2 linked regions of the Oleidesulfovibrio alaskensis DSM 16109 genome follow. The protein of the gene in region 2 binds, or shares a complex with, the protein of the main gene of each other region. Links are inferred from orthologs where the notes say so. Each region holds a gene or a part of one and is shown on either strand. Other genes may lie near its edges. The genes, in order: uvrA and mfd.

Evidence for each region.
Region 1: the proteins of mfd (region 2) and uvrA are in contact, whole or in part, in a crystal structure (PDB 4DFC), measured with the Escherichia coli proteins. The link is inferred for Oleidesulfovibrio alaskensis DSM 16109 from one-to-one orthologs.

What each region holds. Positions count from the first base shown.
Region 1 is NZ_AXWQ01000004.1:460,487-476,264, forward strand. Bases 4,198-7,551 are described here. They hold uvrA (excinuclease ABC subunit UvrA), read right to left. Parts: upstream 7,179-7,551; coding sequence 4,398-7,178; downstream 4,198-4,397. Other genes in these bases: H586_RS0102450 (DUF554 domain-containing protein), read right to left, coding at 7,449-7,551. Outside these bases: H586_RS0102400 (DEAD/DEAH box helicase), read right to left, coding at 1-437; H586_RS0102410 (phosphotransferase), read left to right, coding at 601-1,569; peptide-methionine (S)-S-oxide reductase MsrA, read left to right, coding at 1,673-2,314; H586_RS0102425 (NYN domain-containing protein), read right to left, coding at 2,533-3,852; more of H586_RS0102450, read right to left, coding at 7,552-8,135; H586_RS0102460 (LysR family transcriptional regulator), read right to left, coding at 8,747-9,643; H586_RS0102465 (DUF169 domain-containing protein), read left to right, coding at 9,759-10,604; H586_RS0102470 (DUF2179 domain-containing protein), read right to left, coding at 10,672-11,181; H586_RS0102475 (SulP family inorganic anion transporter), read left to right, coding at 12,264-14,009; H586_RS0102485 (THxN family PEP-CTERM protein), read right to left, coding at 14,239-15,018; H586_RS19815 (THxN family PEP-CTERM protein), read right to left, coding at 15,487-15,778. UniProt on the Escherichia coli protein: The UvrABC repair system catalyzes the recognition and processing of DNA lesions. UvrA is an ATPase and a DNA-binding protein. A damage recognition complex composed of 2 UvrA and 2 UvrB subunits scans DNA for abnormalities.
Region 2 is NZ_AXWQ01000004.1:29,223-43,809, forward strand. The notes cover bases 10,258-14,268. They hold mfd (transcription-repair coupling factor), read right to left. Parts: upstream 13,917-14,268; coding sequence 10,458-13,916; downstream 10,258-10,457. Other genes in these bases: H586_RS0100225 (SurA N-terminal domain-containing protein), read right to left, coding at 10,258-10,436; H586_RS0100235 (chemotaxis protein CheW), read right to left, coding at 14,008-14,268. Also shown: H586_RS0100185 (TrkH family potassium uptake protein), read right to left, coding at 72-1,517; Trk system potassium transporter TrkA, read right to left, coding at 1,528-2,925; rpsT (30S ribosomal protein S20), read right to left, coding at 3,132-3,395; glyS (glycine--tRNA ligase subunit beta), read right to left, coding at 3,552-5,642; glyQ (glycine--tRNA ligase subunit alpha), read right to left, coding at 5,654-6,538; DNA repair protein RecO, read right to left, coding at 6,595-7,341; H586_RS0100215 (helix-turn-helix domain-containing protein), read right to left, coding at 7,362-8,348; H586_RS0100220 (peptidyl-prolyl cis-trans isomerase), read right to left, coding at 8,363-9,304; more of H586_RS0100225, read right to left, coding at 9,429-10,257; more of H586_RS0100235, read right to left, coding at 14,269-14,484. UniProt on the Escherichia coli protein: Couples transcription and DNA repair by recognizing RNA polymerase (RNAP) stalled at DNA lesions. Mediates ATP-dependent release of RNAP and its truncated transcript from the DNA, and recruitment of nucleotide excision repair machinery to the damaged site.

The sequences.
Region 1 (15,778 bases), 430 kb from region 2 along the record:
GACAGATCGGCATGACCTCTGCGTACGTGGTCCAGAAGTCTGCCGGGACAGGCCAGCACAATGTCCACTCCGGTACGCAGCTGCACGGTCTGAGCGTGCATGCCCACACCGCCGTACACAGTGGCAGAACGCAACCGGCAGAAACGGGCCAGAGTTTTCACTTCTTCATGAATCTGCGCCACCAGCTCGCGCGTAGGGGCCACAACCAGCGCACGCAAGGTGCCGCGGGCACTTTCGCCCTGCAAAAGAAGACGGTGCAGCAGCGGCAGCACAAAGGCCGCGGTCTTCCCTGTTCCCGTTGCCGCCAGTCCCAGTATGTCCTGACCTGCCAGCGCGGGCGGCAAGGCTTTTTCCTGTATCGGCGTAGGGTTGACAAAACCTCTGGCCGACACCGCTTCAATCAGCGCAGGATGCAGGGAAAAACGGGCAAAGCTCACAGCAGCTCCTGTTTTGACATGATCAAGTTCATGAGCGGAAGACCGGCAGCATACCCCGTCGGGCCTCCGGACGCAACGCACCACGTCTGCGGTTCTTTTTTCTGGACACCCGCCGCAACGCAGGGCACTGTGGGCACGCTGGAACCTCCGGCAGGAAAATATCATGAACGACATCCTGAACCAGTGGAATATCACTGCCGCACGCATAGCGGACGAACATGCCATACCGGGCAGTCCGGAACGCTGCATAGAACGCACCGTCATAGAAGACACCCTCGGCAGACTGTGGCTGCTTGAACGTCTGGCAGCCGCGCAGGCACCGCACAGAGAATCCGTGGCCGCACTGCTGCATTCTCTGCATGCGGCTGGAACATGTGCCGTGCACAGTCCGGCTGCGCTGGCGGCAGGCAGAAAAAACGCTCCGTCATTCATAGCCCGCGTCCGCGGTGCCGCATGGCAGCTCAGTCCGTTCATCACCGGCAGTCCTCTGCCCAGACCTGAATACATTGACCACGCATGGCGCGGAGAGGCAGCCGCGGCCTTCATACATGGTCTGCAGACTGCAGGTAAGCAGTCAGAATCCGTCATGGCGGCGCCCACTCCTCCGTTATCCGCCTACATCGATTCGCTGATGCAAACCATGGCCGCCCGCCATCCCCGGTGCCACCGCTCGCTGGCGGAACCTGCCCGGCACGCCGCCGCGGCGGCTGCACGTCCGGTGCGGCCCGCGCTGGCCCACGGCGACCTGCATCCGGTGAACATCATATGGAATACGCGGCCACAGGCAGATGCCCCCTGTGTGCAGGCCATCGCCGGTGTTATAGACTGGGAATTCTGCGGTCTCAAGGACGTGCTGTACGATGTGTCAAACTGTGCCGGCTGCGCTGGTTTCGAGCACCCGAGCGCTCTGGAAAAAGATTTTGTGCTGGCGCTGATGGCCGGTCTGCTGCGCAACAATGTGCTTTCCGCCGAAGAAATAAAAAGCCTGCCTGCCCATATGGTAGCCCTGCGCTTTGCATGGGTAAGCGAATGGCTGCGCCGTAACGACATGGAAATGCTGCACATGGAAACAGAATACCTGAACATTCTGCTGGATAACGGAGCAAGGCTGGGCAGGCTGTGGGCAGGCTAGCATCTGCCTGTGCAGGCGTGCAAAAAACAACCTCGTGTGGTACATACGGGTACCCTCTGACCACACAAGGCAGAATTTTGCCGCCGCAACCGCAGGAGGACTCATGCTCCGTCATTTCCCGGGAATAATACTGGCTGCCGCACTCATCATCATACCGCTCACGACGCTGTACGCCACAGCAAAACTGCCGCCCGGCAAGCTGCCGGACTCTCCGCCGGAGGGGCTGGCGTATGCCACATTTGCCGGCGGATGCTTCTGGTGCATGGAACCGCCCTTTGACCGGACTCCCGGAGTGCTTGAAACAATTTCAGGCTATACCGGCGGCCACACGGAACATCCGAGCTATGAACAGGTTTCCGCAGGCGGCACAGGACACTACGAAGCGCTGCGTGTGGTCTTTGATCCGCGTCAGGTCAGCTATGACACACTGCTGACCATTTTCTGGCGTAACATAGACCCTTATGATGCATCGGGCCAGTTCTGCGACAGAGGCGATCAATACCGGTCCGCCGTTTTCTGGCACGACGACGGGCAGAAAGAAGCAGCCCTGCGTTCCGTGGCGCACGGTCTGCAGGACGGCAGCCTTGACAAAGCCCCCGCCACTGAAATCCTGCCCGCACAGGATTTCTGGCAGGCCGAAGACTACCATCAGGACTACTACCGCAAGAACCCCGTGCGTTATAAGTTCTACCGCTTCAGCTGCGGACGCGACCAGCGGCTGGAAGAACTGCACGACAAACGCTGAGCGACAAAAAAAGCAGGCCGGAGAGATATGCCTCCGGCCTGCGTCTGTTACGATGGCAGCTGCGGCGATTCCGCACGCAGCGTGCAAAACGTCGGCAACAGCAGCAGACTGTGTCCTGCGCCGCTCACACCGGACCCGATGGACGCAGCAACGCGGCAGCATTCAGCCGCCGGTCGCCGCTGAAAACCGTAAATACTCCAGTCGTCGCACCGGAACGGCTACTCGTCATAATACTCCGCACGTTCCGCACACGCCGCGTCACGGTCTTCAGCATCTTCATCCGCCCACATATCTCCGGCTGCGCATTTGGGATACAGCCACGACATAAGCAGGTACTCTTCATTACGGTTCAGTTTCCAGTCAGCCAGACTGAGCAGGTCGTATGCATTGCGGATGGCGGACTTGGCCATTTCCTTCACGCTTTCGGGCGAATGTTCGCCGAACCGGTACCCCCCGCGGGCAATGCCCACCAGCAGCCAGTTGACATGTGAGCGTGCCACGGGCAGCCCCTTGCGGACACAACGGTCACGCACATTGCGCGATGTCTGCGTCAGCGAGAAGGCATTTTCCTCCAGTTCATCGGCAATACAGTGCAGCAGGCCCATGAAATGCTCGGGCATCAGTACGGGGTGGTCTGTCTTGCGATGTACCTTTTGCGCAAAATCATAAAGATCCGGATATTTGCTCCTGAACGCGGCGATATTTTCGTCTTCATCCGGCGGTTCGTGTCGCTGCGGGTCGTACAGATAGCCGGGCACCTGCTGTGAATGCGTGTATTCCGTCAGATTCATGCGTTCAAGAAACGGCATGAATTTACCCAATCCCATCCATTCATGGTCCAGTCCCAGCTCTTTACGCACCAGATAGGCCAGAACCGCCAACGGTACGGGTTTGGGCTGCTTCTGCATATAGTTACGCACCACCTGAGCTCCGCGCCGCACCATCTCATCCACATCAGCCGGGCGCACCACTCTGGCCGGATAGCTTTCCGGCTCGGCATCGCGCAGGGCTTCGCCGATAAACATATCTTCGCGTATGCGCCAGGCACTGGCGGCCGCATACGCCGGCGATGTGAACCCCACCGAGAGCACCAGCGTTTTGCGCGCATGTTCGCGCAAGCGTATAAGCAGCGGGGTAAAATCGGCATCGCCGGACAGAATGATGAACTCATCAAAATAGGTGGGGTGCGACAGAGCATCCAGAGCATCTATGACCAGATGGATGTCCGCGCTGGTCTTACCCTGTTTCGTCAGGGGAGGACAGTCTGTGACGCTGAAGGCATTACGAACAAAATGCGGCCTGAAATCTTGAAATATCTGCGGATTAAGATAACAGCACCGTTTAAGTATGCGCCGCCGCACGCCATCGCCATGCAGCATACGCAGCGCATGGTGCTCCAGCCAGCGCATCCAGCGCTGCGGGTCGGTGGCAAAAAGATACCCGTACTGGGGGTCCTGTTCTGCAAGGCGGGTGTAAATGTTATCAAAGTCAACAAACAAAGCACTGTAAACTTCTTTAATACTACCAGATGTTTTCATCGACACTCCAGACAAATAAAAAATAAGCAAGCAACATACATAAGCGGGGGCGTATGCTTATATCAAAGCATATACACCGGGCAAGCGTAAAACAGATACATACCATAGCAGTGTTCCGCCGTCATGACAAACATATCTGCGATACCGCCTGTATCTGCCGGTGGCACCACTGCCCGCGGCTTATGCTGACTGCCGCTCCGCATTCCCGCAACCGGCAGCCTTGTACAGCAATCATGGCCGCAGTGCATCCGGCGCTGTAAGCAACCGCACGCTGACAACATTACTGCAGTGCAACCCGTTATAAAATGATCGGACACTCTCATACAGAATTTCCGCCCCCGCCGGACTGCCATATTATATCATATGCAGCCTGCCCTGCAGCGCGCACTCTGCACGGCAGGCTTTCTTCAGCTGTTTTTTACACACAGCCCGCACGCTGCAATGCAATCCACCCGCGCGTCCCTTTTCTGCAGCACACAAAAAAGCGCCGCAGCGGAATTTCCGCTGCGGCGCCGGATTACGCCGGAACACAGACAGGCGGGCCGCTAGCGCCCTGCCGCCTTGACCGCCACGGCCTCGTGCTTCAAAAAACTTCCTGTAACAGAAGCCGGATCGGCCATGATTTCTTCGGGAGTACCGCTGGAAACAATACGCCCTCCGTATTCACCCCCGCCCGGCCCCAGATCGATGACAGTGTCCGCCGCCATGATGACATCGGTGTTATGCTCGATGACAACCACCGTGGCACCTCTGTCCACCAGCTGATGCAGCACCCGGATAAGTTTGCCGACCTCGTGCATGTGCAGACCTGTTGTCGGTTCGTCAAGAATATACAGCGTGCCGGGCAGACTGCGTTTGCCCAGTTCCCGCGAAATCTTGATCCGCTGGGCCTCGCCGCCGGACAACGTGGTGGCAGGCTGCCCCAGCCGCAGATATTCAAGCCCCACATCCTCAAGCACGGCAAGCCGTCTTTCAAGCGCAGGGTAATTTTCAAAAAACGCCTTTGCCTGACGCACAGTCATGCCCAGCACATCGGCAATGTTCATACCCTTGTAACGGACTTCAAGCGTTTCATGGTTATAGCGCTTGCCACCGCATACATCGCAGGTCACATAGATATCGGGCAGAAAATGCATCTCCACACGTATCTGCCCGTCGCCGCCGCAGGCTTCGCACCGCCCGCCGCGCACGTTGAAGCTGAACCGCCCCGGTTTGTAACCGCGTTTGCGGGCATCGGGCGTCATGGCAAAAATATTGCGGATTTCATCAAATATCTTTGTGTAGGTGGCGGGGTTGGAGCGTGGAGTACGCCCGATGGGCGTCTGGTCGATGGCCACCAGCCGTTCGATGTTCTCCAGCCCGTCTATGCCCCGTATCTGCCCGGGGCTGTCCACTTTGATGGACTGATGCAGTGCGATATGCTTGTACAGCGAATCAACCACAAGCGAGCTTTTGCCCGATCCGGAAGGACCGGTGACGCAGGTAAGCGCCCCCAGAGGAATTTCACAATCGATATCCTGCAGATTGTTGGTGGTCACCCCGCGCAGGACAATGCTGCCGCTGCCCTGCCGCCGCTTTTCCGGCAGCGGGATGGTCATCTCGCCCCGCAGATAGCGGGCCGTCAGCGAATCCGAATCGCTCAGCAACGACTTCACACTGCCGTTGAACACTATTTCGCCGCCGAGCATTCCCGAACCGGGGCCCAGTTCCACCACCGTGTCGGCTTCCAGAATGGTGGCTTCGTCGTGTTCCACCACAAGTACGGTATTGCCCCTCTTCTGCAGGCTGCGCAGCGTACGGATGAGCCGCTCATTATCCTTGGGGTGCAGGCCGATGGAGGGTTCGTCCAGCACATAGGTAACCCCCACAAGACCGGATCCCAGCTGCGAAGCCAGCCTGATGCGCTGAGCTTCTCCGCCGGACAGCGTGGACATGTTGCGGCCCAGCGAAATATAATCAAGCCCCACATTCTCCATGAACCCGAGGCGGTGAGTCAGTTCCTTGAGCAGCGGCTCGGCAATGACCGCCTGCGATTGTCTGAAATCACGCCCGCGCAGCCATTCAAGCGCACGGGTTATGGACAATGAGCAGAACTGCGAAATATTCAGATCGTCCACTCGGACGGCCAGTGCTTCCGGTTTCAGCCGCGCGCCGTCACATGCCGGACACGGATGCGACTGCCGGTACCGCGAAAGTTCGTCACGCCACTGGCTGCCCAGCTGCATTCCCCTTTCCAGCAGCAGAACCACTCCCGGCCAGCCGGTCTCCTTTTCTCCGTGAAACAAGGCATTCCACGCCTTTTCGGAATACTCGCGAAACGGCGTGTCGGCAGCAAACCCCAGTTCTTTGCCCAGCGCTTCAAGAGCAGGTTTGTACCGCTCGAATACTTTAGGATTTTTCCACGGCAGCAGGCCGCCGGACGCAAGCGACAGGCCCTTGTTGGGGGCGAGAAGATTGGGCTCGAAATAATCGATGCTGCCTATACCGGAACACCGCGGACACGCCCCTTGCGGGCTGTTGAATGAAAAAAGCTGCGGGCTGAGCGGCGGCAGGCTGAGCTTGCAGGTGGGGCACACAGATTCGGTGCTGTGCACCTGTTCTGCCCCGCCGGGAATACTGACGATAAGTCGCCCCTCGCCAAAACGCAGAGCCAGTTCCACAGAATCCGCAAGGCGTCCCCGTATGCCGTCTTTAAGCACCAGCCGGTCCACCACCAGATCAATGGAATGCTTTTTGTTTTTTTCAAGAGCCGGCACCTCGTCCAGCGTCATAACTTCGCCGTTCAGCCGGACACGCACAAAGCCTTGTGCTTTCAGCCTTTTAAGCCTGTCTGCATGCGTTCCCTTCTGGTGTTCCACCAAAGGCGCCATGACCATGAACTTGGTGCCCTGCTCCATGGACAGAATATCGGCGATGATCTCGTCCGCGGCACGCGCGGCAATGGGCTTGCCGCACTTGGGGCAATACATCATGCCCAGCCGGGCATAAAAAACACGCAGAAAGTCGTACACCTCGGTCACTGTTCCTACTGTGGAACGCGGGTTACGCGAAGTGGACTGCTGTTCCAGCGATATGGCCGGAGACAACCCCTCGATCTTATCCACATCAGGCTTGTCCATCTGGGGCAGAAACTGACGCGCATAGGCGGAAAGCGATTCCACATAACGCCGCTGCCCTTCGGCATAGACAAGGTCGAACGCAAGGGTGGATTTGCCCGAACCGGACGGACCGCAGACTACGACCAGTTCGTCTCTGGGAATATCCAGCGTCAGGTTTTTCAGGTTGTGCTGACGGGCACCTTCTATATGAATGCAGGGTTTGCTCATGAATTCTCCGTGTGCGCATTAAGCGGCGCCCTGAGAATATTCCGGCGCCGGACGCTTAATGATAATGCCTTACAATAGAAGAGCAAGGGATGAATGTTTTTTATTTGTGTCCGCCATCAAAAGCCCGCACCACAGGGACTCCGGCCTGTCCCGTGCCGGTGCACCGCATCGGACGGCACGCAAAAAACTGTACAGCGCGCAGAAAGACACGGGCGCGCAATACGCGCGCCCGTGAGCATAGCAGAAAGTTCAGCCGCCGCACCAGCGGCGCTACATGAAAAAGTAGGAAAGAACGCCTGCGTAAACCAGCGAGGGCAACAGGTTGGAAAGAGGGATGCGCTTGACGTCCAGAAGACCCAGCGCAATGCCCAGAATCATCAGGCCCCCGGTTGCAATAATCTCATTCATCATTGCCGGAGTGAGCATGGGCTGGAGCACACCCGCAAACAGGGTGAGCGCCCCCTGATAAAGAAAAACGGGAACGGCGGAAAATAAAACGCCGGAACCGAAACTGGCCGCCAGCGGTACAGAGGCAAAGCAATCCAGAATGGACTTGGTGTACAGCAGTGTCCGGTCTCCGCGCAGTGCCTCGTCAAACGGCCCCAGTATGGCCATGGAGCCGATGACAAAAAGCAGCGTGGCAGAAACAAACCCGTCAACAAAACGTAAATTGTTTGATTTCAGGCGCTTTTTAAGACGCTCGCCCAGACTGTTCAGTCCCCGTTCAATCTGAAGCAGTTCTCCCGTGATGCCACCCAGAAGAATACTGAACACCAGAATCAGAGGGTTCTGGGTTTTCAGCGCCATCTGCATGCCGATAACCAGCGTCGCCAGCCCCAGACCACAGAAAACAATGTACCGCACCCTCTCGGGCAGACGGTTTCCCAGCAGCATGCCGGCGCAGCTGCCCAGCACTATGGCAATAAGGTTAACCAGCGAACCAGTAGGAAAAACCACGTCGAGCCCCCGCAGTTAAAAATGGCACATTCAGCCTGCCCGCATGCAGAATCAACGAGTTCTGATAGCGCAAACCATCGGGGAAATAAACAGGAAATCCCTGCAGCCGCGGCGGACAACCGCAGAAGCCCTTTCCACGACAAGCCATGCGGCAAACAAACCGGCCCCGGTCTGATGCCGCACCGTTTCGGTTTTATATCACCTTTTGCACAGCTATAAGACAACAACATGTTATTCTTATCCTTTCCACAGCGCGAGCCGCGTCTCCGGCCCTGAAACCGAATCACATACAACACGCGTTCCCTGCCTTTTTTACCATCCGGTTATTGACAGCTGCATGCTCTCCATCCTATTAGAACCGTCTCGCATTTGCCGGGATGGTGGAATTGGTAGACGCAGCGGACTCAAAATCCGCCGGTGGCAACACCTTGCGAGTTCGAGTCTCGCTCCCGGTACCAGAAATGAAATAAGGCACTTACAGTCAAAAACTGTAGGTGCCTTTTTCTGTTCCACGGAGTAAAACAGCAACATTGCCATTTTGCCCCGCATTTTTATGGAAGACAGTCACATCAACTGCAGATCCGGCAGACATATCTGCCGGCTGTCAGCGGCTATGGCGCAAACTGCGCCAGTACGTGGTCGACAAACAGGCGCACCCGCATGGGGAGCTGTCTTGATCCCATCACCAGATTCACATCATGAACAAACCCGCCGCTCCAGTCGGGAAGCAGGCGTACAAGCCGCCCCGCCTTTTCATCCGGCCGGGCGCGCTCTTTACGCAGCAGGGCCACTCCGTGACCGGCCAGCAGAAAATCGCGGCACATCTCTACAGAGCTGAAACTGTATCGGGGCACAACATCCACAGTCACCTGCCGGCTGCCATTGTGCATGGGCCACCGCCCGCCGAAACGCTGCAGCACAATGCAGGGCATGCGATGCAGGTCGTCGGGGTCGCGGGGCATCGGATAGCGTTCAAGCAATAAAGGCGAGGCATACAGAAAAGGTTCTATGGTCAGCAGCTTGCGTGTGACCAGAGCAGGCGCAATGGCGTTTCCGGTAACAAAAGCCACATCAAAGGGGGCGGTGCGCATATCCACGGGATGGTCCTGAAACGTCAGCTCAAGACTGATGTCCGGCCATCTGGCTGCAAAATCAAGAAGCACTTTTTTAAGCAGTCCGTCGTAAAGATCAAGAAACATGCATACCCGCACCAGTCCGGAAGGCTTTTGCATATTCAGCACCACAGAATCATACGCCTTCTGCACTTCTTCCAGCACAAAACCGCAGCGGTCCAGCAGGTACGCACCGTTGTCCGTCAATTCGACATTACGCGTATCGCGGTAAAAAAGCAGAACCCCCATACGCTTTTCCAGCAATTTGATACGCCTTGAAAGCGTGGAAACACCTATACCCAGCGCCTCAGCTGCCTTGGAAAAACTTTTCTGCCGGGCCACTTCCACCAGCAACGGCACGTCGTTCAAAAAGTCCTGCACTATTATGCCCACCATCGGAAAAGAGTTTTCTGCAAGCGTTGTTTATTTTATCCATGAGCATGGTATGAAAGGGCATACTGAAAAGCAATCATCTCCGGAGCCAACTTTCACAATAAAACAAGGAGACGATATGACGATGCAACCGGTACTCGACGGCACAGCCACCTTCATGGAACATCTCGGTCTGAATGAAGAGCCTCTGGGAGTATATTACTCTGATGATAAGCCGGAGAATGCGTTCGGCCCTAAAACGGGTGTTCCCATTTCGCGCGAACTGGAAGAAAGCGGAAAGCTGGATATGCGGGAAGTTATGAAGTCGTTCACCTGTGTCATGGGCAGCATATGGCTGGCCAGAAAAAAGCACGGCGCGGCTTTCATCTCGCAGACAGAGTACGGCTGTCCGGGCGGAGTGTATTACTGCGCCATGCTTCAGCCTCATCTGCGGTTCATTGAGCACTATGTTTCCACGGGGTTTGAAGGCACCCCGCTGCAGGGGGAGCGGTATATGCCCGACCCCGACGCCATGCGCAACTTCATTCTTCGTGTGGCACCACGCAAAGCTCCTGCCCGCTACTGCATATTCAAACCGCTGTCGCTGTTCAGTGCTCAAGAAAAACCTGAGTTCATCATATTCTTTGCCCGCCCTGAAGTGCTGACCGGCCTGTTCACACAGACTGTTTTCACCACAGGCGATATGGATTGCGTGGCCTCACCTTTCGGCGCAGGCTGCACCAACATACTCGGATGGCCCTTGTACTATAAAGAAAAAGGCATCGAAAAAGCAGTCATCGGCGGATTTGATCCTTCAGCACGAAAATTTATGAAAACAGATGAGCTGACATTCACCGTTCCGCTGAGCTTATACGAAAAGATGCTGGCTGCGCTTCCGGAGTCCATGTTTACCCATGAGACAGACTGGAAAAACGTCCGCAAAAAAGTAGCCCGCAGTGCAAAAGCATGGGGCGAAGAAGAGTAGAACACGGGTCTTGCCCGCAAACGCGCTATATCCGTGCAGGCCTGCACCACAGTGGTGCAGGCCTGCATCAACCGCCCACGGTATAGGTTTTTCTTATATCATCAACCACCATATAACATTCAGGGTCCACATTGCGGGCAATGCGGGCCACTTCCCCGGCCTGACGTCTGCGCACCTGCACAAACAGCAGATTTACAACACCATCCCGCCCCTGTCCGTCAAAAACCGTCACGCGAAAACCGGCATCGCGCAGCGTGCAGGCAACCGGCCCACCTTCGCGTGTAAACACGCGCACCACCTGTTCGCCAATCTTAAACACCCCCTCCAGCGTGATGCCTGCATAAGTTCCCGACGCAAACCCCAAGGCAAACGCCAGAGATGTCACCGGATCGCTGACCGCACCGATGACGCGTGAAACGGCATACACCCAGATAACGGCTTCGAAAAACGCCACGCTGAACGCCAGCAGACGGCGGCCGCGTATAATCATTACATGTCTGATGGTGCCCAGACATACATCGCACAGACGTGCGATGAAAACAGCCAGCGCAGTCAGCAGACTTGCTGCGGTAATCATATTCACTCCTTCTGCCTGCATTCTCGGCCGCACAAAACCCCGCTGCCTGAAATGCAGCCGGAATGCATAACGCTCTGCAATGTACATAGAAAAACAAAAAGGAAAAAGACGAGAAGTCTTTTCGCGGGCAAAAGACTTAATCTGCATGATATCATCAGGCAACAATCATGGCAACACCGCGCAATGTTTTATCCCGAAACCGGTATAAAACTCTGTGTAACATTCCTTGAACGTCTGAAACTGTCACCATCGTGAATCACTTTTAAAAACAAAAAAAGTGTGTGTTGATTATTTTTTATGAAAGCTAGCAAGATATTTTTCATATTATATATCGATATCAAATCAACAGAAACACCCTAATGACTACATATCGTTTTATCATATGCTGCCAGTCTTTTTGCAAAGCAGAACATGTCATACAAATGATACAACCAAGACTTTGCGTTAATCATCTGCAATGCATAAGTGCCCGCCATCCATAAAGCACACAGCCATAACCACCGTCATCTCCTTCTCCATGGTACTGTCCTCCAGCCGGGCATGCTACCCGCACAAACAGCACAATGTCTGAATCCGGTCCGGCCCGTACAAAACCGCCCCTCTGAGTGCAGCGCATGTCCCGCCATGCGGCACAACCATGCCAGACTCTCATCACCAAACCTGTTCAGCACGTAATGGCAGTTTGCGCCTCATCTGCCCTGACTGCCCCCTTTTTCATGCCCGAAATAAAAACGTTCCACGACCACAACAGGCAGTACACAACAACAGCAACAAAGCGTCAATACAATGCACTTTGCACAATTCTTACCATACAACACATGTACAACAACCTAAAACCATATCATAACGAATCTAAAAGAACTTATGTATGCAAATGCACACCAAAAACAAAATCTCCCTCAGTATTATGAAGCCACACTCCACGACAAGAAACCGTACGTTAAAAAAATCACAATCAAAAAAAGAGTCTTCACCTTGAACATCAAAACTTTAAAAACTTGTCCCACTATTGCCACAACATAAAAAGAGGAGTAGACATGCCAGCCTCTGCGTTCATCGCATATCATTTCAGGAGGCCTTAAATGCATTCTCAAAATGTGGCCTCGGACAGGGAAGGGTTCCTGCCCAAGGCCATTTCTGTTCTCCGTCAGGGATATTCCCGCCAGAACTTCCTGCGCGACCTCGGCTCCGGTGCCACCGTGGGCATAGTCGCCCTGCCGCTGGCCATGGCGTTTGCCATCGCTTCCGGCACCACGCCCGAAAAAGGACTTTTTACCGCCATCGTCGCAGGCTTTCTTATCTCTGCGCTGGGCGGCAGCCGCTATCAGATAGGCGGCCCCACGGGTGCGTTTGTCGTCATCATTTTCAACATCATCTCCAGACACGGTTTTGACGGCCTGCTGCTGACCACCATAATGGCCGGAATCATCCTTATTATTTTCGGTGTGTTGCGACTCGGAACCCTGATCACATTCATTCCCTATCCTGTGACCACCGGCTTTACCGCAGGCATCGCACTGCTCATATTTTCATCACAGATAAACGATTTTCTGGGCATGCGGCTTGATGTGATACCCCCGGACTTTATCGGAAAATGGCAGGCATACTTCGGACATGCTGGTGCCATTGATCCGGTAACCGCAGCTGCCGCCCTGCTGACGCTGGGTATCATCATCGGCGTACGGCAGTTTGTTCCCCGCATTCCCGCTCCGGTTGCGGCCGTGGCAGCCGTATCAGTGCTAGCAGCCGCGTGCGGCGCGCCTGTGGAAACAATCGGCAGCAGATTCGGCGGCATACCGCAGACACTGCCGTCATTTGCCCTGCCCGACTTTTCATGGGCGCAAGTACGCATACTGCTGCCCGACGCGCTTACCGTGGCACTGCTGGCCGGCATTGAATCGTTGTTGTCGTGCGTGGTGGCCGACGGCATGACAGGCAGCCGGCACAACGCCAACACTGAACTGGTAGCACAGGGCACGGCAAACATCGCATCCGCACTTTTCGGCGGCATTCCCGCCACAGGCGCCATTGCCAGAACAGCCACAAACATCAGATCGGGCGCTTTCTCGCCTGTCTCGGGCATGATTCACTCTGCGGTACTGGTACTGTTTGTACTGCTGCTGGCTCCGGCCGCGGGGTACATTCCGCTGGCATGCCTCGCCGCCGTACTTGTTGTGGTGGCGTGGGACATGAGCGAAATTCACAAATTCATGCGCCTGCTGCGCGCCCCGAAGCCTGATGTGCTGGTCATGTGCCTTACATTCGGACTTACAGTGGCCGTCGACCTTACCGTGGCCGTCAATGTGGGAGTTGTTCTGGCTTCTTTGCTCTTCATGCAGCGCATGAGCAAAGTCACGCGCATCCGCGAATCAGATGGCGAGCCTGCCGCCGAGACATGGGCTGAAGAAGAACCCGTAAGTGATGTCCCGCAGGGGGTGCGCATCTATGAAATTGACGGGCCATTCTTCTTCGGTGTGGCTGATAGGTTTAAAAGCGTTCTTGATATCATGGAAAAATCACCGGCCGTCTTTATATTGCGCCTGCGCAAAGTGCCCACAGTAGACTCCACGGCCATCAACGCTCTGGAACTGCTGCATGCCCGCTGCAAAGCCAACGGAACAGTGCTGCTGCTTTCCGGCCTGCGCAAGGCCCCGCTGCAGGAATTACAGCGGCTCGGAACACTGGACATTATCGGCCGCCGCAACATTATGCCGGACATAAACGCAGCCCTTGAACGGGCACGCGCCATCACCGGCACACATGACAGGACACGCAGGCAGCCGGACCGCCACAGCTCATCCGGCCGCACCGCTTCTTCCCTTTCCTGACAATAATAAAGCGCTCCTTAGGGGGCGCTTTATTATTACAGTCCGCCCCGCGGCATCCGGCAGCATATCTCTGTGCACTGCACTCGCCGGCATAAGACCTCCGGCACGCCTGCAGGATGCCCGCCCGCAAGCACAACAGCATTTTTCCGGCGGGAATGCACTGCGCAAAAAAAGCAGGCCCTGTTTCCAGAGCCTGCCGTTTGCTGTCCGATATACGCGCTGAATAATGTTACGCGTTTTTCTTTTTCATGCGGGAATAAACCCCGAGAGCAAGTATGCCCATACCCATGAGGCCCAGAGTGGCAGGTTCGGGCGCAGGAGTGGGTTGCTGACGATGGCTGATGGAAAAATACGAATCCACGGAGGTTTTAGAATTTTCCGGTGTAAGCCAGCCATAGTAGGTTATGCTTTTGTCCAGCTTCAGTGCTTCGACATACGAATCGGGTATGATGCCGTAGCTGCTGCTGAAATCCAGCGTATACCACTCACCGTCGTATTCAAACCCTTCTGTTGTCACCCCGGGATTGGTCAGGATGAACACATCGCTGGTAAGTCCGCCGTTGTTAGGTGTTTCGTAAAAGTCAAATTCAAGAAAGGTGGTAAGAGCTTTTTTCTCTCCATAATACGGATCCAGAGCCCACAGAGCCAGTTCGGCTTTCACCCTGCCGGAGGTCAGAGTATCAGTTGTCACGGGCATGTTGGTATGGGTCATGGTGGTTGCATAGGCAGCATCACCATCAGTATCAACATTTCCCCATGTATAACTTGTCAGTTTGATGCTGCTGCGCTTTTCCCAAGAACCCCAGCTGAGATCTGTGTAGGCTCTTTCACCATCAATCTTCTGGCGCCCCCAGTAACCCACGTTTCCGTTACGGCCGGACATTTCCCAGTCGGTGAAACCGATATGGTATGAGTATTGCCAGCTGTTGACCACAGCTGCAGACGCAGCAGATGCCACAAGAATACCCGCCGCAAAGACGGCGCACGCAAAAAGAGCACGAATTTTCATGAGCTGATTCCCCCCAGCTTTTAGTAGCCACCCGTTGCAGGCGGCATATCTGACAAGCAATCGCCGTGCCTGTATATTTTTTCCATATAGCGTCAACAGGTTACCACTATGTACTACATCGGAAAACCCATCGGAAACTGTAATACTTTTCGACACCTTCGCATGCATTATACCACAAATTGACAGCCGGGCAATACCTGAGACTTGTTGGTCAGGCAGTGGCGGTGACAGCCCGGCACCGCCTGCGGGAAAAAGTACGCGCGTTACAGCCTGCACCGGCCTTACGGGCTTCTTACAGCACTGCCCCCGCCTGTCACCACACATAACGCCTGCTGTTCCGGAAAAAACGGCATCAAACGCACACCGCATTGTACCGGTGTATCTCCATGGTTTCGCGCACATGGCAGCAGCATAAAAAAAGGCAGGCTCTGCCATCAGAGCCTGCCGGTATGCGGTGCGACAGGTTCATCAGGAACGCTTCGCAACATTTCTTTTCATACGGGAATACACGCCAAGAGCCACCAGCCCCAGCCCCATGAGCCCGAGCGTTGCAGGCTCCGGCGCAGGTGTGGGTTGCGGCCGATGCGTGATGGTAAAGCTGGTGTCCACCGTAGTGTCTGCATTTTCAGGAGTCAGCCAGCCGTAGTACGTGATGGATGTGTCCAGCCCCAGAGCTTCGATGTAGGACTCGGGGATGACACCGTAACTGCTGCCGAAATCAAGCGTGTACCACTCTCCGCCGTATTCGAAGCCTTCGGTG
Region 2 (14,587 bases):
CCGACAGCAAGCAGGCGGTACATGTTCTGCGCGCGTGTACCTTCCGCACCACTGCCAGCGCCAACGGCCGGTTACTTGCGCCAGAACTCAGGCACAAAAAGGATGAAAACAGTATAGATTTCCAGTCTGCCCAGCAGCATGCACAGTGTCAGCACCCACTTGGCAGCCTGAGGCAGGTGGGCAAAATTCTCGGCGGGACCTACGGACCCCAGTCCCGGGCCGATATTGCCTATGCAGGCCGCCGTGGCGGAAAAGGCCGTCAGCACATCAACCCCCATAGCTGCTATGAGCGTGGATGACAGTACAAACAACCCGATATACAGAACAAAAAATCCCAGCACACCGGAAAGTACCTCTGCCCGCACAATGCGGTTGCCCAGCTTGACATAAGATACCGAGTGCGGATGGATCAGTCTGAAAATTTCATGATATGCCTGCTTGAGCAACAACAGCACTCTCATACATTTAATGCCGCCGCCGGTGGACCCTGCACACCCGCCAAGAAACGTCAGAAACAGCAATACTGCCATGGTTACGGGCGCCCACTGTTCATAATCCGCCGTGGCAAACCCGGTTGTTGTACAGATGGAAACAACCTGAAAAGCCGCATGACGCAATGCTTCAAGAAAACTGTCGTACTCTGTGCCATATACGGCCAGTGCAACCACAGCCGTACTGACAAGCACCACGACCGTATAAAAACGAAATTCCGCATCCTTGAGAAAAGCCCCGGGCTCTCCCAGCAGCAGACGGAAATGCAGAGAAAAATTAACACCCGCAATGAACATGAATATAATGATGACGGTCTGCAGGTATCCGCTGTCGTAGTGCCCCACAGAAGCATTCTTGGTTGAAAAACCGCCCGTGGCCATGGTGCCGAATGTATGGCAGATGGAGTCGAACACATCCATTCCCCCGAAATACAGCAACACAGCCTGCAGCACGGAAAAAAGCAGATAGACCTTCCACAGAGCCATGGCTGTATCTTTGATGCGGGGCTTGAGCTTGTCAGGCACAGGGCCGGGCACTTCGGCTTTGTACAGCTGCATGCCCCCCACGCCGAGAAAAGGCAGAATGGCAAGTGAAAGCACAATAATACCCATGCCCCCAAGCCAATGGGTGAGGCTACGCCACATAAGCAGACCGCGGGGGACTATTTCGATATCAGTCAGCACCGTGGAGCCGGTGGTGGTAAAGCCAGAAACGGATTCGAAAAGCGCGTCGGTAAATCCCAGCATGCCGCCGAACCAGAAAGGAAGCGCTCCGGCAATACCCGCCCCTATCCACCCCAGAGCCACAATAGCCATGCCTTCTCTGTGGTTCAGCAGGGTTTTGGTCCGCTCACGGAAAACGGCAATCAGGCAGCCGCCCGCAATCACTGTTATCCCCATGGAGTACAAAAGCGGCAATATACTTTCATCCTGATAGTATACGCCGAACATCAGCGGAAAAATCATGGTAAGTCCAACGGAGCAAAGCAACGCCCCGATGACATACAATGTATAGCCGATACGCATTACAAGCCGCCTAGTACGCCTTGAGCTTGACCATAAGAGCCTGCTCAACATCGGAAACCGCCTGACGTGTGGAAAGAATCAGGATGCGGTCCTGCGGCTCGATAACAGTGTCGCCGCTGGGGATGACGACCTCGGTGCCGCGCACCAGAGCCAGCACCAGCGCTCCCTTGGGAAAGCTCAGCTTATGGATGGGTCTGCCCACAATATCTGACTGCGCTTCCGCCAGCGCCTCCATCACTTCAGCCTCTTCCCCGCGGATGGCTACTGAAGAAAGCACCTTTCCTTTGCGGATATAATGCAGAATGCTGTTCACGGCTGACAGACGCGGGCTGACCGAATGCTCGATGCCGATGGCGCGGACAAGCGGCTGGTAAGCCACCTTGTTGATGCGCGCAACGGTTTTGCGCACGCCCATATTCTTTGCCAGCAGTGAGCAGAGAATATTGGTCTCTTCATCAGAAGTCAGACACACAACGGCATCCATGGTTCCGGCGTTTTCTTCACGCAGCAGATCCTGATCGGTGCCGTCACCGTGCAGAACAATGGTCGAGTTCAGCTTTTCTGCCAGCACAGCACAGCGTTCCTCATCGCGGTCGACAAGTTTGGTATGATAACCTTTACGCTCGAAAAGCGTGGCAAGACGCATACCTATGTTTCCACCACCCACAATAAGAGCACTCCGGATAGGGTCTTCCAGAGCGGCAACCACATTGCGGACCGATTCCAGGCTGGATTCGGTGCAGACAAAGTAGACCACGTCGTCTGCTCTGATTTCATCCATACCGGTAGGAATTATCAGCTCATCATTGCGCACTATGGCCGCAATGATCACATCGCCGTCGGAAATCACCGTCCGGAAATTCATCAGCCGCACACCGACAAGAGGTCCGGAACATATACGCATGCCCACCATGCGGATGCGTCCGTCGGCAAACTCGCTGTAATCAACGGCTCCCGGCAACGAAAGCAGCCGGTCGATGTTTTTTACCACTTCCACTTCAGGATTGATGATCATGCTTATATTAAGAATATCCTGAGCCAGAGCATCGCGGTACAGCGTATATTCTTCATTGCGTATGCGGGCCAGCTTGGTAGAAGCAGGCGAAATAATATTGGCGAACAGACATGCTATGATATTGATCTCGTCACTGTCTGTCACCGCCAGAATAATATCGGCATCTTCTGCACCGGCGTCGTGCAGCACCACGGGGCTGGACCCCGACCCCCTGATGGTCTGTACATCAAGCGCCTCGGCCACCCTGCGCAGGGCTTCGGGCTGCTGGTCCACCACCACAACCTGTTTATTCTCACGGGTCAGCCTGTGGGCTATGTGGTAGCCCACCTCACCCGCGCCGATAATAATAACCTTGAGCTGTTCAGCTTTCGGTTCTTTACGAAACAAACGCATTGTGCAATCCGTTCTCAAAAGATGAAACCAGAGGGACGCATCTGCCGGTCAACCATGGTCACTAGCAAAAGGACGGGGCCTGTTCAACCGCTATAACATGCCGTCAGCATTTACCAACATGCACAGTGGTGCGCGGGGCGCCCGGCAGAACAAAAAAGCCCGCCACCGAAGTGACGGGCAATACTAACTAGAGCAACAATACGATATTACTCGATTCCGTCCACAGCCTTGCTGAGACGGGAAATCTTACGGGCGGCGTTCTTCCAGTGAATAACGCCCTTGCTGGAAGCCTTATCCAGCACGGACATAGCGTCGGTCAGTTTTGCCTGAGCCTGCTCTTTATCCTTTTCCGTAACAGCTGTGCGAACGGCTTTGATAGCGTTCTTGATACGGGTTTTGACAGCGCGGTTACGTGCGGCTCTTTTGACACTCTGCTTATGCCGCTTAATGGCAGACTTATGGTTAGCCAAGGGACTCCCTCCAAAAAAAAGGCTTCTATGTGAAAAATTATATTTGACCTACTGGAACACTGGGGAACGAGTCATTTACAGTCAAGGCCGGACTCTTGTCAACCCTGACAGACTATTTTTTCCCGGCTGTTCCGGCAATTTTTTGCCTTGCCACCGTTACATCTGCAATGCACCGAAATCAGCAAGACGCCCAAGACGCTGCACAAGAGACTGCAGCAGATTCAACCTGTTACGTCTGATATGCGGATCTTCGCACATGACCATGACGCTGTCAAAAAAAGCATCCACGGCCGGACGAAGCACACCCAGCAGACCAAACAGCGCATGGTAATCATCCGCGGCCCACCGTGCTTCAAAATCAGGGGCGATGTCTTCCAGCGCACCGGCCAGCGCCTTTTCAGCTTCGTCCTCAAACAACGAAGCATCGTAGCAACCATCCAGTCCGCCGTCTTCCTCCTGCCCCTGCTTGCGGATAATATTCGCCGCACGCTTGAATGTAAGCACCGCCTGACCGAATTCTGCAGATTTGCTGAAACGGTCCAGAGCCTCCAGCCGGGCACCTGCGGCCCACACATCGTCGGCACCGGCATGCAGCGCGGCTTCCACAAGAAGCGTTTCATGCCCTTGTGACACAAACAGGTTTTTCAGACGCAACACAAAGAATTCATGCAGCTTTTCGGCTGCCTGCTCAGGTTCCAGCTTCCATTGACGTTCACCGTAGCCTTCCTGCGCGTATCTGAAAAGCTCGCGTACATCGAAACGAAGACCTTTTTCCAGCATAATACGCGCAATACCCAGCGCACAACGCCGCAATGCATACGGATCGGCCGCACCTGTAGGAATCATGGACAGTCCGAAACAGCCAGCCAGCGTATCAGCCTTGTCAGCTATGGAAAGCAGCGCACCGCACAAAGAATCAGGAACAGGGCTTTCGGGACCGGCCGGCAGGTACTGCTCGCTGACAGCCTGGGCGACAATCTCGTCCTCTCCTTTCCGGCGTGCGTAAATGCCGCCCATGATCCCCTGCAGCGAATCAAACTCGTACACCATTTCCGAGACAAGATCAGCCTTGGACAACCGGCCTGCACGGGCGGCCTGTTCCTGAATATCAGGAGCCACGGCGGCAGCCAGCCAGCGGCACAGCCTTTCCAGACGGCGCGTTTTGTCACCCATGCTGCCCAGCGGAGCAAGAAAGATGACGTTGTCCAGCTTGGCAAGCCAGCTGTCAAAATCGGAAGCAAGGTCCGCCTTCCAGAAGAAACGGGCATCTTCAAGACGTGCACGCAACACCCGCTCCCAGCCTTTTTTAACCAGCGCGGAATTCTGCGGCGTCATGTTGAGCACAGTCAGAAAGTGCGGCATCAGGCTGCCATCGGCAGCGGCAACGCCAAAGCTCTTCTGATGGCTTTCCATACTGGTCAGCAGAACCTCTGCCGGCAGTTCCAGAAAAGATGGATCAAAATCTCCCAGACAGGGAACAGGATGCTCGCAAAGGCCCTGTACTTCGTCCAGCAGGGAGTCTTTCCAGAGGATACGGCCACCGGCCTGTGCGGCAAGGGCGTCTCCACCTTCTACGGTCACGCGGCGCCGGTCGGCAGCGCACAAGGTGACATGGCACTTATCGCGCACGGTACCGGCATAGGCGTCTGCTCCGGAAACCTCAAAAGGCCCCGGACCATGAACCCTGTGCCCACAGGTTTCGTTGCCGGAAACAATCCCCGCCACTGTGAACGGTACTACTTCACTGTCAAAGAGGGCCAGCACCCAGCGCAGAGGACGGCCGAACGTAAAATCGCCGCTCCCCCACTTCATTTTTTTAGGGAAAGGTAAAGCTGCAATGATCTCAGGGGCCACCTCTGACAGAATTTCCTGTACGGGACGGCCGCCGGTTTTCTTGCGCACCGCAAGGTATTCACCTTTATCGGTGGTCAGCGTGAAAAGCTCGTCCAGCTCAGCGCCCTGCGTTCTGGCAAATCCTTCGGCCGCCTTGGTAGGCCGGCCTTGTGCGTCAAAAGCTATACGCACGGGCGGACCGGAAACTACTTCTTCAGCTTCGCGCTGCACGGCATCAATATTTTCAATGGTCAGAGCCAGCCTGCGCGGGGTTGACTGCACATTCAGAGTACCGAATTCCACATTGGCTGCTGCAAGCGCAGCCTCAAACCGCGAAGCAATCTCCTGCTCCAGTCCGGAAAGGAAACGGGCAGGCAGTTCTTCTGTTCCAATCTCCATCACGAAAACAGACATATATGACTCCCCTATCCTTTCCTGATTCCGGTATTGAGCATGGGATAGCCCATTTCCTCACGCTGTGCGGCATACAGCCGCGCCACGGAAGAAGCAAGCACACGCACTCTGCCGATATACCCCGTTCGTTCCGTAATGGAAATCGCTCCGCGAGCATCCAGCAGGTTGAACGTATGCGAGCACTTGAGGCAATAGTCATACGCAGGCCAGAGAAGCTGCTTTTCACACAGGCGGGTGCATTCGCGCTCGTACGCATTGAAAAGTTCCAGCAGCATGCCCGCATCACTTTCTTCGAAATTGTAACGGGACATTTCTACTTCGTTCCGATGGTAGATATGCCCGTATGTCACAGTGTCATTCCACATCAGGTCATAGACCGACTCTTTTTCCTGCAGATACATGCACAGCCGCTCAAGACCGTAGGTAATCTCGACACTTGTCGGGCTTAGATCAATGCCGCCGACCTGCTGAAAATACGTGAACTGAGTGACTTCCATACCATTGAGCCAGACTTCCCAGCCGAGCCCCCATGCCCCGAGCGTCGGCGATTCCCAGTCATCTTCCACAAACCGGATGTCGTGTTCTGCGGGGTTGATGCCAAGAGCGCGCAGGCTGTCGATATAAATCTCCTGCACATTGTCGGGAGAAGGTTTGAGAATGACCTGAAACTGAAAATAATGCTGCAGGCGGTTGGGATTTTCTCCGTAGCGGCCGTCCGTGGGACGTCTGGATGGTTCCACATACGCCACATTCCACGGTTCGGGGCCGATCACGCGAAGAAAGGTGGCAGGGTTGAACGTCCCCGCACCACATTCGCTGTCAAAAGGCTGCTGTATGGCACAGCCTCTGCGGGCCCAGAAATTCTGCAGCGTAAGAATAACGTCTTGAAAGTTCATATTTTCCCCTAAATCACTATAAATAGTACACCATCCGGCCGGAACGGTCCGTCCCGTCATATTCTGCGGAACCGGCCCTTATCCCAGACAAGGCCTACATGGTATTGAATAAACGCATCAACAGCGCGGCCCCACTGCTTCCACCCTTCGGGTGACAGCGGAATATCAGTCCACATGAGCGGGGGATTCTCCTGCACAAATCGAACGGCGTCAAGGGTTTCAGCGGACATCATAAAACCGCCGCCGGACGCGCCCCCGTGTGCCGAACACTCAAACACACCTTCACGGGGCAAAAAGCGGACACCGGCAACATCTTTCAGCCGCATGCCGCAGCGCGCACAACGGACAGGATCAATGCGATAGCCCTGATCAAAAGCCAGCCGCCCCCGAAAAAGCACCGGAAAAATTTCCGGCACCACATCGGCCGTTTCCAGCAATTCCAGCATGCCGCACGTCAGATCATACGCATCGGCAGCACCCTCAGGCCCTACTCCCATGGCTTCCACAAACTTGATGCAGTTGGCAGCCACACCGGTACGGCCCCAGTCGGAGCGCAAACGGACAGGGCCGTTGAGCAGAGTCCCTTCGTCCAGACACAGATATGTACGCCGCTTGTCACTGGAAACCTTTACCAGCACATGGTTGAGCGCATCAAGACACCCGCAGAAACGTCTGCGGCTGCGGCACCCGCCAAAAGCAAACGCAGTAATCACGCCTCTTGAGGGAGACAAAAAGCGGACCCATAAGTCCGCTTCCCGAAATCTGCCGGTGCGGAGCACCAGCGCTTTTTCCGTAAAATCCATATCCCTCTTGCCGGTAACGGCTATGGAAACTGCAACGTAACCACATCTCCGGGTGCGGCTTCCACCGGAACGGCACGCCCGTTCAGCTTCACGTCCACTCCGCCGCCATTGCCCAGCTTGACAGAAAGCGACTTGTCAAACCGGAACACCACCGCCTGACCGGCCCGCAAAAAAAGCTCTTGATCTCTCACATCATCCATGCGGGCCTCTATCCAGCAGTCGAGGCGGGCCTCGACCCGCAGTTGCTGCTCACCTGCGGCTGCGGCTTTTTTCTGACCGGCCACAGGGGCCTGTTCTGCCTGCGGAACAGGAACTGCCGGAACAGGCGGGGCAACGGGGGCTTTTTGCGGCACAGGCTGCTGTGCTGTCTGTGCACCGGTGCCGGCGGTGTCTGCCGCAACGGCCATTTCTGCAGGCGCCGGAGCAACGATACGGGATGCCGCACCGGAAGAGGCCTTGCCGGTTTCGTTCACAGGCTCGGCTGATTCCGCGGCATTGCCCTGCACAGAGGTGGCGTTGCCTTCAGCCGCGGACGGCGTGGAAACCGCAGGCACCGCAGCAGCCGGCACAGACGACCCGTTGCTCTGCACGGTATCGCTCCGCTGCTGTTTTTCGGCAACCACAGGAGCCACCAGATAACGGTACGCCAGGTAACCGCCTGCGGCAAGCAACACCACAACAAGCAATCCGGCCACCAGCGGAGCGGTTCTGCGCCGCGGTTTTACCACCAGCTTGGGCGGCGGCAGCACGGGATCATCGTCACTGTCGTCCACAAATTCCTGTTCAACGACTGAACGCACCAGTTCGGCATCAAACTCCAGCAAACGGGCATAGGTTTTGACAAACCCCTTGGCATACACGGGGTGAGGAAAACTGTCGTTGCGGCCCTCCTCAATGGAGGAAATGATTCTTGCGGCGATCTTGGTGCGTTTTTCCGCATCCTTCAAAGACATGCCGCGGGCTTCACGCGCCTGCCGCAGCGCCTGTCCCAATTCTTTCAAGGTCATCAGCGTCTCCTTGACTAGAGGCGGATATCAACCACCGCACGTTCACGCAGCTTTCGTGTATATTCTTCGAAACGCTCTTTAAGCATGGGTTCACGCAGCTTAGCTTCAATTTCATCGGCCACTTCGTCCACGGGGCGGACAGTGCCTTCAATCACTTCGTCCACATGCAGATAGGCCGCACGGCCGTCATACTCAATCGGGCGACTGAGGCCCCCTGCGGCCACACCTTCAAGAGCCTGCTTCCACTGGCTCACCAGCGAACTCCAGTCCAGCTTGCCTATGGCACCGCCGCTGCTGGCTGCAGGGCCCACAGAATATTTCTTCACCGCATCGGCAAAGCTGATATTCCCCTCGCGGATATCGCGCAGCACAGGTTCCGGATCTGCCGTGGGGGCAAATACAAGCAGGCTAAGACTGATGGATTTATCCTGCATATATTCGTTTTTATGCTCTTCGTAATACGCTTCAATATCCTGACGGGTCACAACGACCTTTCTGCTGACCATAAAGGAAAGCAGCTTCTGACGCATGATATTGTTGCGGATAAGCCCCCGGTAAAAATCAAGATCCTGACCTTCGGACTTCAGCTGAGCCACCAGCTGATCTTCGGTTATCTGCATGCGGGCCAGCAGCGAACGCAGTTCATTATCCACGGCGGCATCGTCTGCCCCCAGATTATAGCGTTCAGCTTCCTGCACCATCAACCTGTCCACGATCATGTCTTCAAGAGTCTCGGACTCAATCTTTTTTATGGCGGCCGCATCCGCAGGATCAAGGGCACTGAGGCCGGCACGGTGCAGCTTGGAAGCGGCACGGGCCTGCAGGTCGTATTGTGTGATTATCTCACCGTTCACAACGGCAACAATTTTATTGATTACCGTTTCCGCCCCGGCACCGGCGACAAACACCGCAAGGGCAGAAACAGTCAAAACGCCGAGCTTGAGTAGACGCAGCAAGAAACCCTCCTGAACAGCCCGCACAACGGGCCAGTTGGTAAGATGCATATAATCTGTGGGATGTAATATCTTTTAATCAGCATTGCAACGAGCGCCGGAAAACACCTGCCCGTCAAGGGCCGCGTCAGCTTGCCCCCGTGGCATTGAACGCTTCCGGAGCGGCAGGCTCCTCCGGCTCCGGCGCCAGTTCCGGAACAGGAGTCTCATCTTCGCCGGGGCGAAGCAACAGGTCAGAAACTTTCACCTCCGCGCTCTCCAGACGTTTTTCCAGCCATTGAGCATAGACCTGCTGCATTTTCTCCTCGATAAGCAGACGCTCGATGATGGGATAGGCCTGAGACGGACCGAGAACTTTTTCCGGCAGCAGCCCCAGCATGATAAAAGCCTCATAGCCAGCTTCGCCGTTAAGCACAGGTGAAGCCTGCCCGTCTTCAAGCTTGGCCAGCAGCTGCTTCCATGTGCCGTGAACCCGGTCTTCTCGCATTTTCAGCTCCCGGACCGAAAGCTGGCTGAAGCTGCCGAGCACCTCTGCCCGGTCCTTACCTTCTGTCAACAAATCGCGGGCCTTTTCCACAGTGCCTCTGTCCGGTCCGGAAATGTACAGAAAATTAATTCTTTCCGGCAGGTAAAAATCGCTCAGATGCGCTTTGTAATAATCTTCAGCTTCTTCAAAACTCAAAGAAATCGCAGGCCGCAGAATTTCGGAACGGAACTTTTCGCGCTGCAGATGCTGCCGCAGCATATACCGCCATGTGGCAAGGTCTATGTAATCTTCGACAAGCACTTTTTCAAACTCACCGGGGGGGTAGTCGGCCCGCACCTCTTCCTCGGCTTTCAGCACCTCTTCATCTGTCACGTCCAGTCCGGATTTTTCCAGATCCTGCTCCACAAGGCGCTGTACAATAAGTCCGGCAAGCGCACTGCCGTAGTCCTTGCGCAACTGATCGACGGAAGGGACCATGGCGCCGCTCCAGCTCAGATGATCCAGATCATAGCGGGCTTCCAGCTCCTGAAGATACACAGGGCTGCCGTTAACCGTGGCCACCACGCCCTGCTGTTCCACATCGTCTTTGCAGCCGGCTGCTGCCATAATCACACATGCAGCCACCACGGCCGCAATCTGTCTGCGCATATCCATCCCGATTGGTTTTAGCTACTGTGCCCGCAGCAATTCAAGTTCCGACTGCAGGGCAGAAAGCCGGTCTTCAAAAGCGGAACCTTCCGGCAGCTGGATTTCCATGATGGCAGGCGGCACCAGACGTGCCCTGCCTGCCCTTTCTGCAACCCAGCCCACCAGTGTGGCAGGAGAAACCGCTCCGGCGTTTTCCGCCCAGGTCAGCCTCACCTTATCCGCAAAAATATCAGCCTTCTGCACATCAAGAGTACCCAGATAACGCTTGAGGCGCAGTATTCCCAGAAAAGCCTGAAGCTCCTGCGGAAAATGACCGAACCTGTCCCGCATTTCCAGCTCGATGCTTTCCTGCGCAGCACCGTCCGCTGCCGAAGAAAGAGCCTTGTAATATTTCAGACGCTCTCTTCCATCGTCCATATAGCCTTCGGGAATATGAGCCGTAATGCCTATGTTAAGCTCGGTCTGCACATCATCGCGCACCGGCTCACCCTTCAGGCGGGCCACTTCTTCTTCAAGCATTTCAAGATACATGTCCAGACCGATCTTGACCATGTGTCCGGACTGCACCTCGCCAAGAATATTACCGGCCCCACGCAGACGCAGGTCTTCCATGGCGACCTGAAAACCGGCCCCCAGATAATCCATTTCAAGTATTATTTTCAGGCGCTTGCGTGCAAGTTCCGGCACACCGTCCACATCCGGCACAACAAAGACAGCATGAGCCTGCCGGTCGGAGCGGCCCACCCTGCCGCGCAACTGATACAGCTGTCCCAGACCGAACATCTGCGCCTGATCCACCACAAGCGTGTTGGCACGGGGAAAATCCAGCCCCGATTCCACAATGGCGGTACAGACAAGAACGTCCAGTTCCGCATGCCAGAACTTGTGCATGGTTTCTTCCAGCGCCTTTTCCGACATCTGGCCGTGGGCCATACCCACGCGGGCGTCAGGAACAAGCGACCGGACATACTCGGCCACACGCTCAAGTCCCTGCACCCTGTTGTGCACCCAGAAAACCTGCCCCTCGCGCTGCAGTTCGCGCAGCAGAACCTCGCGCAGAATATCAGGGTCCCGGTCTATGAGAGCGGTCTTTACGGGCTTGCGCTCCGGCGGAGCCGTTTCAATGACGCTCAGCTCACGGATGCCCGACATGGACAGCTGCAGAGTCCGCGGAATAGGAGTTGCAGTCAGGGTAAGCACATCCACGTTCCTGCGCATTTTCTTCAGGCGTTCCTTATGCCGCACGCCGAACCGCTGTTCTTCATCCAGAATAAGCAGGCTCAGATTCGGCAGGATGACATCATCAGACAAAATCCTGTGCGTACCGATCAGAATGTCAATCTGCCCGCGTTCACACGCGGCCAGCACTTCCTTCTGACGCTGACGTGAAACAAACCGGCTGAGCATACCCACATTGACGGGAAACTGCCCGAGGCGGCTCCGGAATGTCTGGAAATGCTGTTCCGCCAGCACGGTGGTGGGGCACAGCAGAGCCACCTGTTTTCCGTCCATGGCGGCGCGGAATGCCGCCCGCAGTGCGACCTCCGTCTTGCCGAAGCCCACATCGCCGCATACAAGTCTGTCCATGGGTTCAGCACGTTCCATATCATCAAGAACGTCCTCGATGGCCCGCGCCTGATCAGGAGTCTCCTCAAACCCGAACGATGCCTCGAACTCGCGGTACATGTCGTTTACGGGAGAATAACGGTATCCTTTTGCAACCTTGCGCCACGCATACATCTCCACCAGATCATGCGCGATCCTCTCGATGGCTTTACGGGCTTTGGACTTGCTGGCGCTCCAGCCGGCACCGCCCAGCTTGTCCAGCGAAGGTGCCGTACCGTCAGGCCCCTTGAACCGCTGAACCAGAGAAAGTCTGTCCACAGGCAGGTACAGCTTGTCATCACCGGCATAACGGAGCAGAAGGTAATCGTTTGAGACGCCCCCCAGATCCATTCGCAGCAAGCCCTCGAAACGGGCGACGCCGTAATCGCGGTGAACCAGCATGGCCCCCGCCTCAAGGTCGTCGTAGGATTTCAACCCCGCAAAAGCGCCGGACCGCACCCTCTGCTGCCGTGTACGCGGCTGCAGCACATCTTCGCCCAGCACAACCGAGTTATCCCACTGCAGTTCAGCCCCCTTGCGGAAAGCCGACACAAGAGCAAAAACACCAGCGGTGCTTTTGTCATACCGCAGATACGGACTGATGCCGTCCTGCTGGGCCAGTGAAAGAAATTTGGCCCTGCTGCGCGCCGAACCGAAACTCAGAACAGTCTGGCGTCTGGTGCGGCTCCATTCCTTGAGAGCTTCAATAAGTGTCTGCCACGGCCGGTCGCTCTGCTCTTTTTCGTAAAAAAGATCCTGAAAGACCTCATACCCGCGTTCCGGCAGGTTTTCTCCCTTCTGCTCCACTCCCATGACCAGTTCTTCAAAGTACACACGCACTGTCTGCCCGAACAAAGCGGTGACGTCTTCCGCCTCACGGATGGTCATGGCCGCAGGCTGATGAATGCCGTACTCCCGCTCCTGCTGGTCGGAAAAATCATCCCATGTTCTGGCAGACTGCTTGAGTGCTTCGGCCACATCCCTTTCAGCAGGCAGAATATAGACCGCATCGGGCGGCAGCCAGCGCTCCAGAAAAACGGCATCCTGATAGTATACCCCCGGCAGTAGCGTTGCACGGGCCTCTCCTGCGGCCACATCAAGCGCTGCAGGCGCACCGTCCGGCAGCAGGCCGGACTCGGCAGCCCGCTGCCAGAAGCTGCGGGCCTCGGCACGGGGTGCGCCTTCCAGCACCACCGGCGCAGTGGGAATAAGAGTCACCTCCGCAAGATTGCCTTTTGACCTCTGGCTTGAAGGATCAAAAAGACGGATTTCTTCCAGAGTGTCGCCGAAAAAGTCCAGCCGTACCGGTTTGGCATAGCCCGGCGGAAAAATATCCAGAATATCCCCGCGCAACGCTATTTCTCCGGGCTGGGTGACATATGCGGTGCGCGTGTATCCCCACTCCACAGCCTGTTCCATGACCAGCCCGGGGGACATGTCCTCGCCGGTCGAAAGAACCAGCTGATGCTTATCAAAAAGGGAAGGAGGAGGAAGCTTGGGAATGAAATTATCAAGCGATACTATGACCGCCTGCGGCATGTGCCGCCTGTTGAGCGCATACAGGCTGGCCATGCGTGCTGCCCACGCAGTACGTCCGGGGCTGCCCGCCGGATGCTGGGGAATAATAATCCAGCGACGCTCCCACGCGGGTACCGTCAGACTCACGTCCTCCGACGATTCGTCCGGCGAAAAGAGCGTTGCCAGCGCCCTGAGCTCTGCCAGCTCATCAGCATTGCGGGCAACCAGCACAACACTCCGGCCCTGATCAATCAGTTCCTTTGCCAGTCTGGCACGGGTCGCAGGGCCGCTGCGGGCCACATGCAGGCTGTGCGCCGCACCGCCGCCCAGCCTTTTCGCTATTTCTTCAAACTGCACAGTGAATCCGTAAAAAAAAGTACGTCAACAAGCAAAAGCCGCCACCCCGCTGACGGGTTGATGGCGGCTTCAGCAAACGCGACAAGGCAGGCTACAGCGTGCCAAGTGCGCTCATATCTTCGTGTGATAGCAACCGGTCGAGATCGAGCAGAATCAGAAGCCTGTCCTGCAGCTTGCCCACACCGCTTATGTAATCCGATTCCATACCTGCAACCACCGGTGGCGGCGGTTCGACCGTTCCGGCCGGAATACGCAGGACTTCGGAAACCGAATCCACAATAAAGCCCACGATCATGTTATTTATCTCAATAACAATAATACGCGTATGCTTGTCATGCTTTTTGGAATCAAGTCCGAATCTGCGACGCAGGTCAATAATGGGAATGACCTTGCCGCGCAGATTGATGACACCTTCGACAAACTCGGGAGCCCGGGGTACTTTAGTGATCTCCATGGTACGGATAATTTCCTGTACCTTGAGGATCTCGACGCCGAACTCTTCTTCGCCGATACTGAATGTCACCAGCTGCAACAGCTCGTCATCCTGCTTTCTCTGAGTCTCATTCATGCTGACAACTCCTTTGTCAAATCCGTGACCGGATCTGCTCCTGCCGCAGGGCAAGAATCACTTGCATAATTGTGAACCAAAACAAGAGCGTTGGCAACCCATG